DNA from 2 places in the Streptomyces spiramyceticus genome. Region 2 is predicted to be linked to the other one. Evidence: riboswitches for the same ligand, from Rfam matches in the RefSeq annotation. Region 2 holds a riboswitch; the other holds the start of a gene.
What was found. A riboswitch is a leader RNA that binds a small molecule or an ion and turns the genes downstream of it on or off. The one in region 2 is predicted to bind glycine.

Region 1 (5,805 bases), 4.4 Mb from region 2:
GCGTCAGGTAGTCGTCCGTGCGGAGCAGCCCCTCGGGCAGCGCCTCGGCCGTGGCGGCGTCCAGCGCCTCCAGGTCGGCCTCTACGCCGAATGCGGACCAGACAGCGGCGATCTGGGCGCGGGCCGTCGTCTCGTCGCAGGCGACAGATACGGAGTCGGCGTCGACGAGGTGCAGGTTGACGCCGCCCTGCCGGGCCGCGGCGACGACATCGGCGGCCTTGCCGGGGACGCGCACGGTCAGGGTGTCGAAGTACGAGCCGTGCACGACCTCGACACCGCCGGCCCGCAGGCCCTCGGCGAGCAGCGTCGCGTACCGGTGCGTGCGGCGTGCGATGCCGCGCAGGCCGTCGGGGCCGTGGTAGACGGCGTACATCCCGGCCATGACCGCGAGCAGCACCTGAGCGGTGCAGATGTTGCTGGTGGCCTTTTCCCGGCGGATGTGCTGCTCACGGGTCTGCAGCGCCAGCCGGTAGGCCTTGTTGCCGTCGGCGTCGACGGAGACACCGACGAGCCGCCCCGGCAGGCTGCGCGCGAACTTCTCGCGTACGGCCATGAAGCCCGCGTGCGGACCGCCGAAGCCCATCGGCACACCGAAGCGCTGGGTCGTGCCGACGGCGATGTCGGCGCCGAGCTCGCCGGGCGAGGTCAGCAGCGTCAGGGCCAGCAGATCGGCGGCGACGGTGACGATCGCCCCGAGCTCGTGCGCCTGCTCGATGACGGGCTTGATGTCCCGTACGACGCCGGACGCGCCGGGGTACTGGAGCAGCACACCGAAGACGCCGCGCTCGGCGACCTCGGCGGGAATCCCGTCGGAGAGGTCGGCGACGACGACCGCGACACCGGTCGGCTCCGCGCGCGTCTGGATGACGGCGACGGTCTGCGGCAGCGTGTCGGAGTCGATCAGAAAGACGCCGTTCTTGACCTTGCCGACGCGGCGCGCGAGCGCCATGGCCTCGGCGGCGGCGGTGCCCTCGTCGAGCAGCGAGGCGCCCGAGGTCGGCAGGCCGGTCAGGTCGGCCACCATCGTCTGGAAGTTGAGCAGCGCCTCAAGGCGGCCCTGCGAGATCTCCGGCTGGTAAGGCGTGTACGCCGTGTACCAGGCCGGGCTCTCCATGACGTTGCGCAGGATCACCGGCGGCGTGAAGGTGCCGTAGTAGCCGAGCCCGATCATCGGGGCGAGTACCTGGTTCTGGTCCGCGAGCGTGCGCAGCTCGGCCAGCACCTCGGCCTCGGTGCGCGCGTCCGGCAGCCCGAGCGCCCCGGCGCTCTTGATGACGTCCGGCACCGCGGCCGCGGTCAGCTCGTCGAGCGAGCCGTAACCGACCTGGGCAAGCATCTTGGCCTGCGCCTCGGCGTCGGGCCCTATGTGGCGCTGCTCGAAGGGGATGCCACGCTCAAGCTGCGAGAGCGGAATGCGGTTTGCGGTCATCTGCGGAAGGCCTCCTGGTCTGACACGACCTGCGAGGGGCACCACGGCACGGGTGCCCGGACGGCCTCCCCCTCTGTCATCTCAACCTGAGAGCTTCACCGGAGGGCCATTGAAGGCACGCTCCGGCTTTCACCGTCGGTGAGGGAGGGTTCCGTTCCGGACTGTGCTCTCTACGAACACAAGCCCGACCGGCGCCCACCCTGCTTTCCAGAGTGACCTCAACCGTGCGGTACGGGGGCCTGAGAGATTCCGGGGAGGATTTGCTCCTTCGGCGCCTCCGATACGTTCACCGAAGGACTCTCCCGCACGGGGTCAGCAGCCATTGGCCAGCCTACCAGCGAGGCCCGTCACCCATCCCTCGAGTGGCCGGGGCCCCCGATGTGCACTTTCGTAGTGTGTACGGGGAGCAGCTGCGATCAGTTGGAGGGACCGTGCAGACCGACATCGATCCACGCAGCCTGATTGGCCGGAAGGCGTTCGACCGCAACGGCAACAAGATCGGAACAGTGGACGAGGTGTACCTCGACGACGCCACCGGGGTCCCCGAATGGGCAGCTGTACGCACCGGCCTGTTCAGCCGGGACGCCTTCGTCCCCCTGGAGCCCAGCGAGGTCGTGAACGACTCCCTCCGCGTCCCCTACGAGCGCTCGCTCATCAAGGACGCCCCCGACTTCGGCGTCGGCCGCCACCTCTCCCCGGCACAGGAGCTGCAGCTCTACCACCACTACGGGCTCGATATCTCGTTCCCCGCTCCCGACACGCCTGAGGCGTCTGACAAGGACTTCGGCAAGATCGCCGGCGACGACACCGCCTGATCCTCCCCATCCTCTGCGACGGGCACCAGCGGGAGCGGATCCGACGGCACGAGGTCCGGATCGTCGACCTTGAAGGTCCTCACCCGCCCCGGCGCCGACGTCGGCTCCTCGAACCGCACCGTCACCCGCCCCACTCCGCTGCCCTGCACCCACCCCGCGCCGTACTCGGCGTGCCGCACGTCCTGTCCGGCCAGCCACCGGCGCTCCGGCGGCGGCTCGGACGCGTGCGCCGCCCCGTCGCCACCCCCGACCGGCTCCGCCTCCCCCACCTGTCGCACAGCCACATCCCCAGTCCCAGTCCCAGCCCCGGCCTCCGCTTTTGCCTGCTCGCCCGCTGCCTGGGCGAAGAGGTCCTCCTGGGTGTAGTCCGCGAGACCCGTGACGCCCACCCCGAGGAGCCGCACCCCGCCTGTCGTGTCCACTGCCTCCAGCAGCCGCCCCGCCGCCTCGCGGACCACGCTCGGATCGTCGGTCGGCCCACGCAGGGTCTCCGAGCGCGTCAACGTCGAGAAGTCGTACCGCCGTACCTTCAGCACGACCGTCCTGCCGGAATGCCCGGACGCCCGCAACCGCTGGACACACCGGTCGGCCAGCCGGCCCACTTCGATCCTGATCCTGACCCGGTCGTGCAGGTCCACCTCGAAGGTGTCCTCGACCGACACCGATTTGGCGTCCCGCTCGGCGACCACCGGCCGGTCGTCGTGCCCGACCGCCATCTGGTACAGCGACGCGCCGTGGGACTTCCCCAGCAGCCGTACAAGCTCGTCCTCGCCCGCCTCCGCCAGATCGGCGACGGTCGTCATCCCGGCCCGCCGCAGGTGCTCCCCGGTCGCCGGACCGACCCCGGGCAACGTCCGGACCGGCAGCGGTCCCAGCAGCTCCCGCTCGGTTCCCGGCTCGATGAGCACAAGACCGTCGGGCTTGGCCTGCTCCGACGCGATCTTGGCAAGCATTTTGGAGCCCGCGAGCCCCACGGACGCGGTGAGCCCCGTGACCACTCTGATGTCCGCCCGCAGCCGCTCCCCGGCCTTCCGGGCCGACACCGAGTCGTCGGCCACCCCTCCCGCCTCCAGGTCCACGAAGGCCTCGTCCAGGCTCAGCGGTTCGACCAGCGGGGAAAGCCGGCCGAGCAGCTCCATGACCTGTTCACTGACGGACCTGTAGAGAGCGAAGCGCGGCATGAGATAGGCGGCGTTCGGACACAGCCGCCGGGCCTGCGCCACCGGCATCGCCGAATGCACCCCGAAGCGCCTGGCCTCGTACGAGGCGGTGGCCACGACACCGCGCGTCCCGATCCCGCCGACCACGACCGGCTTTCCGCGCAGGCTGGGCTTCGCCGCCTGCTCCGCGGCAGCGTAGAAGGCATCCATGTCCAGATGCAGGATGGTCGGCGTGGATCTCACACCATCGATGCTGCCGCACGGCACTGACAATCGACCGGCGGCAGCACGGAAGGCAGCGTCTCAGACAGCCTTGTTACGGCGCCGTGCGAGCTCGTCGGTGGGATTGTGCCTGATCAGGGTCTCGCCCGTGTCGACGCGCTCGCCGTGCAGCTGGGACAGAGCGCTCTCCACATCCCGCCACACCACGCCCACGGCGATCCCGAAAATGCCCTGTCCGCCCTGGAGGAGTTCGACGACCTCGTCCGGCGAGGAGCACTCGTAGACGGTCGCCCCGTCGCTCATGAGCGTCATCCGGTCGAGGTCCTGGAAGCCGCGGGCCCGTAGATGCTGGACGGCGGTGCGGATGTTCTGCAGCGCGACACCGGTGTCCAGGAAGCGCTTGACGATCTTGAGGACGACGACGTCCCTGAAGCTGTAGAGACGCTGCGTGCCCGAGCCGTACGCGGCCCGGACACTCGGCTCGACCAGCCCTGTACGCGCCCAGTAGTCGAGCTGCCGGTACGTGATTCCGGCCGCCGCACAGGCGGTGGGCCCCCGGTACCCGATGCTCTCAGTGCTCTCGGCCGCGGCCGTTTCATCCCTGGCCGAGGCCGCGCCCTGCCGCCCCACCCGGGGGTCGACTGAACCGCCGTGAAGCGGATACGGCCCGCCCGCCACCGTACCGTCGCCGCTGCTTCTCACGCCGACCTCCGTCCTTGACCTGCCTTGTCGACGGTAGGCAGTCACCCGGGGTGCGTCAACGATCGCCACACTCGGCACGCCGAGTGATAATCACCCTGAGAGTGGTTTCCCGTACCTCTCTCCGGGGAAAGGCTACTCGAATGTGCCGACGGTCCGTGGCGTGAAGCTCACTGACTGTTGGTCCCGAAGTCCTCGGGAGAGATCTGATCGAGGAACTCGCGGAACTTCTCCACCTCGTCCTCCTGCTCGTCCGGGATGGCGATCCCGGCATCGTCCAGCACCCCGTCACTGCCGTAGATCGGCGTTCCGGTGCGCAGGGCCAGCGCTATGGCATCCGAAGGCCTCGCGCTCACTTCGACACCACTGGCAAAGACCAGCTCGGCGTAGAACACCCCTTCCCGCAGGTCGGTGATGCGTACTTCGGTGAGCTCCTGGCCAACCGCCTCCAGCACGTCCTTGAAAAGATCATGCGTCAGCGGCCTGGCAGGGGCCATCCCCTGCTGGGCAAAGGCGATCGCGGTCGCCTCTCCCGGCCCAATCCAGATGGGGAGGTACCGATCGCCTCCTACTTCACGCAGGAGCACGATCGGCTGGTTGGAGGGCATTTCCACCCGGACACCTACGACGTCGAGCTCGTTCACACAGCAACCCTAGGACGTGCCCGGCAGGTTTGGGTAGTCGGGCTCCTCCACGCTCAGTGCAGCCGCACGCCGAGCGCACTCTGGACCAGCGCCGCATGAAGCCGTACTGACAGCTCGGCGAGCTCCTTGGCTGTCGCCTCGGCATGTGCCCTGGTCTGCGGATTCCGGTGACGGCGCAGCGGCGCGACAATCTGTTCGACCAGGCCGGCCTCGCGGTCCGCCGCGGCTTTCACCGCACGCAAATGCCGCGGCTCCAGACCGAACCGCCCCAGGTCCGCCACCAACTTGGCCACCGTGACGACCTCGGCGTCGTAATCGCCACCCGGCAGGGGCGTGATCAGCCCGTACGACTCCCACTCGTCGAGCTCGTCCTCGCCGACCTCGGCGGCCGCGAGCAGCTCCGACCGGCCGATCCGGGCGGCGGTAGGACAATCGGCCCCGGTTTCCGGCGTACCGCCGGAAACCGGCAGCTGGATCTGTTCGCCGCGCTCCAGCGCATCGAGATGCTCCCGGATGACCTTGAGCGGAAGATAGTGGTCCCGCTGCATACGCAGCACCTGGGCCAGCCGCTCGACGTCCTCGGGACTGAATTTGCGGTAGCCGGACGGTGTCCGCTGCGGCTCGACCAGCCCCTCGGTCTCCAGAAAGCGGATCTTGGAGATGGTGACCTCGGGAAACTCGTCACGCAGCACGCTCAGCACGGTGCCGATACTCACCAGGCGATCGTCCGCGGTGGCGGTGCCGTGTCCGGCACCGCCCATCGGTGTTCGCAGCATGGACCTTCCCGTAAGGGTCAGATGCCCCGCTGGCTCGCATAGAAGACCAGCCGGTACTTA
Region 2 (5,805 bases):
GGCCGCCATCGAACAGGCGGAGCCGACCTCGCCCTGGCAGCCGACCTCGGCGCCGGAGATCGAGGCGTTCTCCTTGAAGAGCATGCCGATCGCGCCCGCGGAGAGCAGGAAACGGACCACGCCCTCCTCGTCCGCGCCCGGCACGAAGTTCATGTAGTAGTGCAGAACCGCCGGGATGATGCCGGCGGCGCCGTTCGTCGGGGCTGTGACCACGCGGCCGCCCGCGGCGTTCTCCTCGTTGACCGCCATCGCGTAGAGCGTGATCCACTCCATCGAGAGGGCCAGCGGGTCACCCTCGGAGCGCAGCTTGCGCGCGGTGTTCGCGGCCCGGCGGCGCACCTTCAGGCCGCCCGGCAGGATGCCCTCCTGGGACATGCCGCGCGCGACGCAGTCCTGCATGGCCCGCCAGATCTCCAGGAGCCCCTCGCGGATCTCGGTCTCGGTACGCCAGGCCTTCTCGTTCTCCAGCATCAGCGCGGAGATCGACAGACCGGTCTCCTTGGCCAGGCGGAGCAGCTCGTCGCCGGTGCGGAAGGGGTACTTCAGTATGGTGTCGTCGAGCTTGATCCGGTCCTCGCCGACCGCGTCCTCGTCCACGACGAAGCCGCCGCCCACCGAGTAGTACGTCTTCTCCAGCAGAGGTGCGCCCTCGGCGTCGTACGCCCACAGGGTCATGCCGTTCGCGTGGTACGGCAGGGCCTTGCGGCGGTGCAGGACCAGGTCCTTGTCGAAGTCGAAGCCGATCTCGTGCACGCCCAGCAGATTGATGCGCTTGTCCGCCTTGATGCGCTCGACCTGCTCGTCGGCGGTCTCGACGTCGACCGTGCGCGGGGAGTTCCCCTCCAGGCCGAGCAGTACGGCCTTCGGGGTGCCGTGGCCGTGACCGGTCGCACCGAGCGAGCCGAAGAGCTCTGCGCGTATCGCGGCGGTGTGGGCGATCAGGCCGTCGTTCTTGAGCCGGCGGGCGAACAGCCGGGCGGCGCGCATGGGGCCGACCGTATGGGAGCTGGACGGGCCGATGCCGATCGAGAACAGGTCGAAGACCGAGATGGCCACGGGGGTACTCCTAAGGGGTTGGTAGACGCCGCTGTCTGCCGGGGTGGTGCAGATGATCAATGGCGGTGCACAAGGTGCGGGGCACCGCACTCACTGTCCAGTGTGCGCGGTGCCCCGATATTGAGTCTGTTGCGTACGGAACTACTTCAGACCAGGGTAAAGCGGGTGCTTGTCGGCGAGCGCCGTGACGCGGGCCGCCAGGGCGTCGGCGTCGTACGACGGCTTCAGGGCCTCGGCGATGATGTCCGCGACCTCGGTGAAGTCCTCGGCCTGGAAACCGCGGGTGGCAAGGGCCGGCGTACCGATCCGCAGACCCGAGGTGACCATCGGAGGCCGGGGGTCGTTCGGGATGGCGTTGCGGTTGACCGTGATGCCGAGCCCGTGGAGACGGTCCTCGGCCTGCTGGCCGTCGAGCTCGGAGTTCCGCAGGTCGACGAGGACCAGGTGGACGTCCGTGCCGCCGGTGAGGACGGACACGCCGTGCTCGGTGACGTCGGGCTGCACCAGGCGCTCGGCCAGAATGCGGGCGCCGTCCAGGGTGCGCTGCTGGCGCTCCTTGAACTCCTCCGACGCCGCCACCTTGAAGGAGACGGCCTTCGCGGCGATGACGTGCTCCAGCGGGCCGCCCTGCTGACCGGGGAAGACCGCCGAGTTGATCTTCTTGGCGAGCTCCTGCGTGGACAGGATCACACCGCCGCGCGGACCGCCGAGGGTCTTGTGCGTGGTGGTCGTGACGACGTGGGCGTGCGGCACCGGGTTGGGGTGCAGGCCCGCGGCGACCAGACCGGCGAAGTGTGCCATGTCGACCATGAGGTACGCGCCGACCTCGTCCGCGATGCGGCGGAAGGCGGCGAAGTCCAGCTGACGCGGGTACGCCGACCAGCCGGCCACGATCAGCTTCGGCTTCGACTCCTTGGCGAGGCGCTCGACCTCGGCCATGTCGACCTCGCCGGTGGTGTCGTCGACGTGGTACGCGACCACGTTGTAGAGCTTGCCGGAGAAGTTGATCTTCATGCCGTGGGTCAGGTGCCCGCCGTGGGCGAGGTTCAGACCCATGATCGTGTCGCCGGGCTTGATCAGCGCGAACATCGCGGCCGCGTTGGCCTGGGCGCCCGAGTGCGGCTGTACGTTCGCGTGCTCGGCGCCGAAGAGCGCCTTGATGCGGTCGATGGCGATCTGCTCGACGACATCGACGTGCTCGCAGCCGCCGTAGTAACGGCGGCCCGGGTAGCCCTCGGCGTACTTGTTGGTAAGGACGGAGCCCTGGGCCTCCATGACGGCGACCGGAGCGAAGTTCTCCGAGGCGATCATTTCGAGGGTGGACTGCTGGCGGTGCAGCTCGGCGTCGACGGCGGCGGCGACGTCCGGGTCGAGCTCATGCAGGGGAGTGTTGAGAAGCGTCATCACGGTCCCGATCGAGGTCTCAGTTGCCGGAGGTGAGGGCGATGTACTCGTCGGAGGAGAGCAGGTCGGCCGGCTCCTCCGCGACGCGTACCTTGAACAGCCAGCCGCCCTCGAACGGGGCGGAGTTCACCAGCGACGGGTCGTCCACGACGTCCTGGTTGGACTCGACGACCTCGCCGGAGACGGGCGAGTACAGGTCGCTGACCGACTTGGTCGACTCCAGTTCGCCGCAGGTCTCGCCCGCGGTCACCGTGTCGCCGACCTCCGGGAGCTGGGCGTAGACGACGTCACCGAGCGCGTTGGCCGCGAACTCCGTGATGCCGACCGTCGCGACGCCGTCCTCGGCGGTCGACAGCCACTCGTGCTCCTTGCTGTAACGCAGCTGCTGGGGGTTGCTCATGACCTGAATTCTCCTGTACGCGGGGGAGTGCTGGTGAACGGGCAGGTTGTGCGTGGGGTCACTTCTGGCGCTTGTAGAACGGCAGCGCGACGACCTCGTACGGCTCATGCGTACCGCGAATGTCGATGCCGACACCGGAGGTGCCGGGCGCCGCGTGCGCGGCGTCGACGTATGCCATGGCGATCGGCTTGCCCAGCGTCGGGGACGGGGCGCCGGAGGTGACCTCGCCGATGACCTTGCCGTCGGCCACGACCGAGAAACCGGCGCGCGGGACGCGACGGCCCTCGGCGATCAGGCCGACCAGCTTGCGCGGCGGCGCGGTCTCGGCGCGCTCGGCGGCGGCCTCCAGGGCGGCGCGGCCGACGAAGTCGCCTTCCTTCTCGAACTTGACGACCCTGCCCAGGCCCGCGTCGAAGGGGGTGAGCGCGGTGGTCAGCTCGTGCCCGTACAGCGGCATGCCCGCTTCCAGGCGCAGGGTGTCGCGGCAGGAGAGCCCGGCGGGGACGAGGCCGACGTCCTTGCCCGCCTCGGTCAGTGCCTGCCACAGTTTCTCGGCGTCGGCCGGAGCCACGAAGAGCTCGAAGCCGTCCTCGCCGGTGTAACCGGTACGGGCGATGAGGGCGGGGACGCCCGCGACGGTGCCGGGCAGGCCGGCGTAGTACTTCAGCCCGTCCAGGTCGGCGTCGGTGATGGACTTCAGGATGCCGGGGGACTCGGGGCCCTGGACGGCGATCAGGGCGTACGCGTCACGGTCGTCCCGTACCTCGGCCTCGAATCCGCCTTGAGCGGCAGCGCGCTCGGTGATGGCGTCGAGGACGATCTGCGCGTTCCCGGCGTTGGCGACAACCATGTACTCGGTTTCGGCCAGGCGGTAGACGATCAGGTCGTCGAGGATCCCGCCGTCCTCCTGGCAGATCATGGTGTAGCGGGCGCGGCCGGGGCCGATGGTGCCGATGTTGCCGACGAGTGCGTAATTCAGAAGGTCGACGGCCTGCGGACCGGTGACGGTGATCTCGCCCATGTGGGAGAGATCGAAGAGGCCGGCGCGGGTCCGTACGGCGTTGTGTTCGTCGCGCTCACTGCCGTACCGGAGCGGCATGTCCCAGCCCGCGAAGTCGGTCATGGACGCGCCCAGTGAGCGATGCAGCGCATCGAGGGCGGTGTGACGGGGGACATTGCTCATGTGCGGGGCTCCCAGGGCATGACAGGCGAGGACAATCCTCCCCATCTGTCATCGGAACCTGAGAGGTTCACCGAGAGCTCGCAAAGAGCCCCGGCTTGCACCTTGGGTGGAGCCGCACGACGGCGACTCGCTTTTCAGATCTGCCTCGCCCGCGCGGTACGGGGCCTGAGAGATTCAAGGGAGGAACTTGCTCCTTCGGCGTCCTGGGCACTGCGTACTGCTGGAGTACAACTGGGTGCTTCGGACTCTCCCGCGCGGATTCAAGCGGCCGGTATGCAGTTGGCGCGCACATCATTGCACGCATCGTCCGGGAGCGGGACGCTCGGGCTGCACCCCGCAAATCGCTTGTGGCTCATTACCTTTTCTTTACACTTCTTGGGCAAGGGTGGATGACACCCGACTGGGGGAGGACGATGACGTTGCAGCAGCCTGGCGCGTACGCGGCCACGGCAGGGACCGTGCACGGCGCGGTGCCCGCACAGCACGGCGTACCGGCGAGGCAGGCCACGCGCCGGCCCGCGCCGACCGTCCGCGACCTGCGCCTGCGCGCGGGCCGCAGCCCGCGCGTTCTGGGCTTCTCGGCGGGGGACGTGGTGGTCGTCTCCGGCCTGCCCGGCAGTGGCAAGAGCACGCTGATCCGGCGTACGGCCAGTGCCGCGCGCCGCATTGATTCGCAGGACGTACGGGAGCGGTGGGCGGCGCGGATGCCGAGGCTGCTGCCGTACGCCCTCTACCGCCCCCTTGTCCGGGCGGCCCACTACGCCGGACTGCGGCGCGCGCTGCGCTCCGGCGACAGCGTCGTGGTCCACGACTGCGGCACGCTCGCCTGGGTACGCCGCTGGCTGGCGCGCGACGCCCGCCGCAGGGGCGTCGCCCTGCACCTGGTGCTGCTCGACGTGACGCCGGAGGTGGCACGGGCGGGGCAGGAGGAACGTGGCCGAGGCGTCTCCGGCTACGCCTTCGCACGGCACCGGCGGGCGGTGGCCCGGCTCGTACGGGACGCGGAGCGGGGCAGGGTGCCGGCGGGGTGTGCGTCGGCGGTGCTGCTGGACCGGGATGCGGCGGGGGCACTGACGGTGATCGACTTCCCGCCGAAGCGGTAGGGAAGAGCCCCACAGGGCACGGCCACGCACCGGCGTTAAGGTCGTACCCGTGGATTACCCAGACTTTCCGGCACCCGCCCATCCGCACGGCGGCGGCGGCTGGCCGGGCAATGAACTCGAAGAGGTCCTGGCCGCCTCCTTGGGCAACCCCGCCGCGGGTGCCCGCATAGTCGAGGTGCTCGGCCGCAGCCAGGTATGGGTGCCGCTGCCGTCCGGCGGCGGCCCAGACTCGCCGGACCTGGATCTGCCGACCCTGGAGATCCAGGGCGCGGCGTACGTCCCCGTCTTCAGCTCCGAGCAGCAGCTCCGCCAGTGCGCCGGACCCCACATGTCCTTCGCCGTCGCCCCCGCCCGCGAGTTCGCCCGCGGCCTGCCCCCGCAGCTGGGCATCGCCGTGAACCCCGACGGTGCGGTCGGCGTGCCGCTGCCGCCGGCCGCCGTCGCCGAGCTGTGCCGGGCCGGCCGTACGCCGCTGGACGGACCGGCCGGCGGCGCCCGGGTGCGGCTCTTCGAGCCGGACTGGCAGGAGGAGCCGGTCGACTTCCTCGCCGCCGCCGCGGGGGAGTTCGAGGAAAGCCGGGTGGTGGTCACCGCCCGCAGGGTGCTCGCGAGCATTGAGGGCGAGTCCCCGACGCTCTTCGTCGGCGTACAGCTGTCGT

Region 1: linked by a shared signal. The riboswitch ahead of gcvP (aminomethyl-transferring glycine dehydrogenase) and the one ahead of gcvT (glycine cleavage system aminomethyltransferase GcvT) in region 2 are both predicted to bind glycine.

Annotation. Positions count from the first base shown of each region.
Region 1 is NZ_JARBAX010000001.1:366,228-372,032, forward strand. It holds gene gcvP (aminomethyl-transferring glycine dehydrogenase) at 1-1,429, opposite strand, end outside; glycine riboswitch at 1,496-1,645, opposite strand; glycine riboswitch at 1,647-1,744, opposite strand; gene PXH83_RS01550 (PRC-barrel domain-containing protein) at 1,861-2,244, shown strand; gene PXH83_RS01555 (DNA polymerase IV) at 2,154-3,647, opposite strand; gene PXH83_RS01560 (MerR family transcriptional regulator) at 3,708-4,328, opposite strand; gene PXH83_RS01565 (bifunctional nuclease family protein) at 4,496-4,969, opposite strand; gene ftsR (transcriptional regulator FtsR) at 5,023-5,745, opposite strand; gene PXH83_RS01575 (FHA domain-containing protein) at 5,763-5,805, opposite strand, start outside.
Region 2 is NZ_JARBAX010000001.1:4,766,495-4,772,299, forward strand. It holds gene PXH83_RS21960 (L-serine ammonia-lyase) at 1-1,056, opposite strand, end outside; gene glyA (serine hydroxymethyltransferase) at 1,198-2,460, opposite strand; gene gcvH (glycine cleavage system protein GcvH) at 2,480-2,860, opposite strand; gene gcvT (glycine cleavage system aminomethyltransferase GcvT) at 2,919-4,043, opposite strand; glycine riboswitch at 4,079-4,187, opposite strand; glycine riboswitch at 4,188-4,306, opposite strand; gene PXH83_RS21980 (AAA family ATPase) at 4,457-5,146, shown strand; gene PXH83_RS21985 (enhanced serine sensitivity protein SseB) at 5,196-5,805, shown strand, end outside.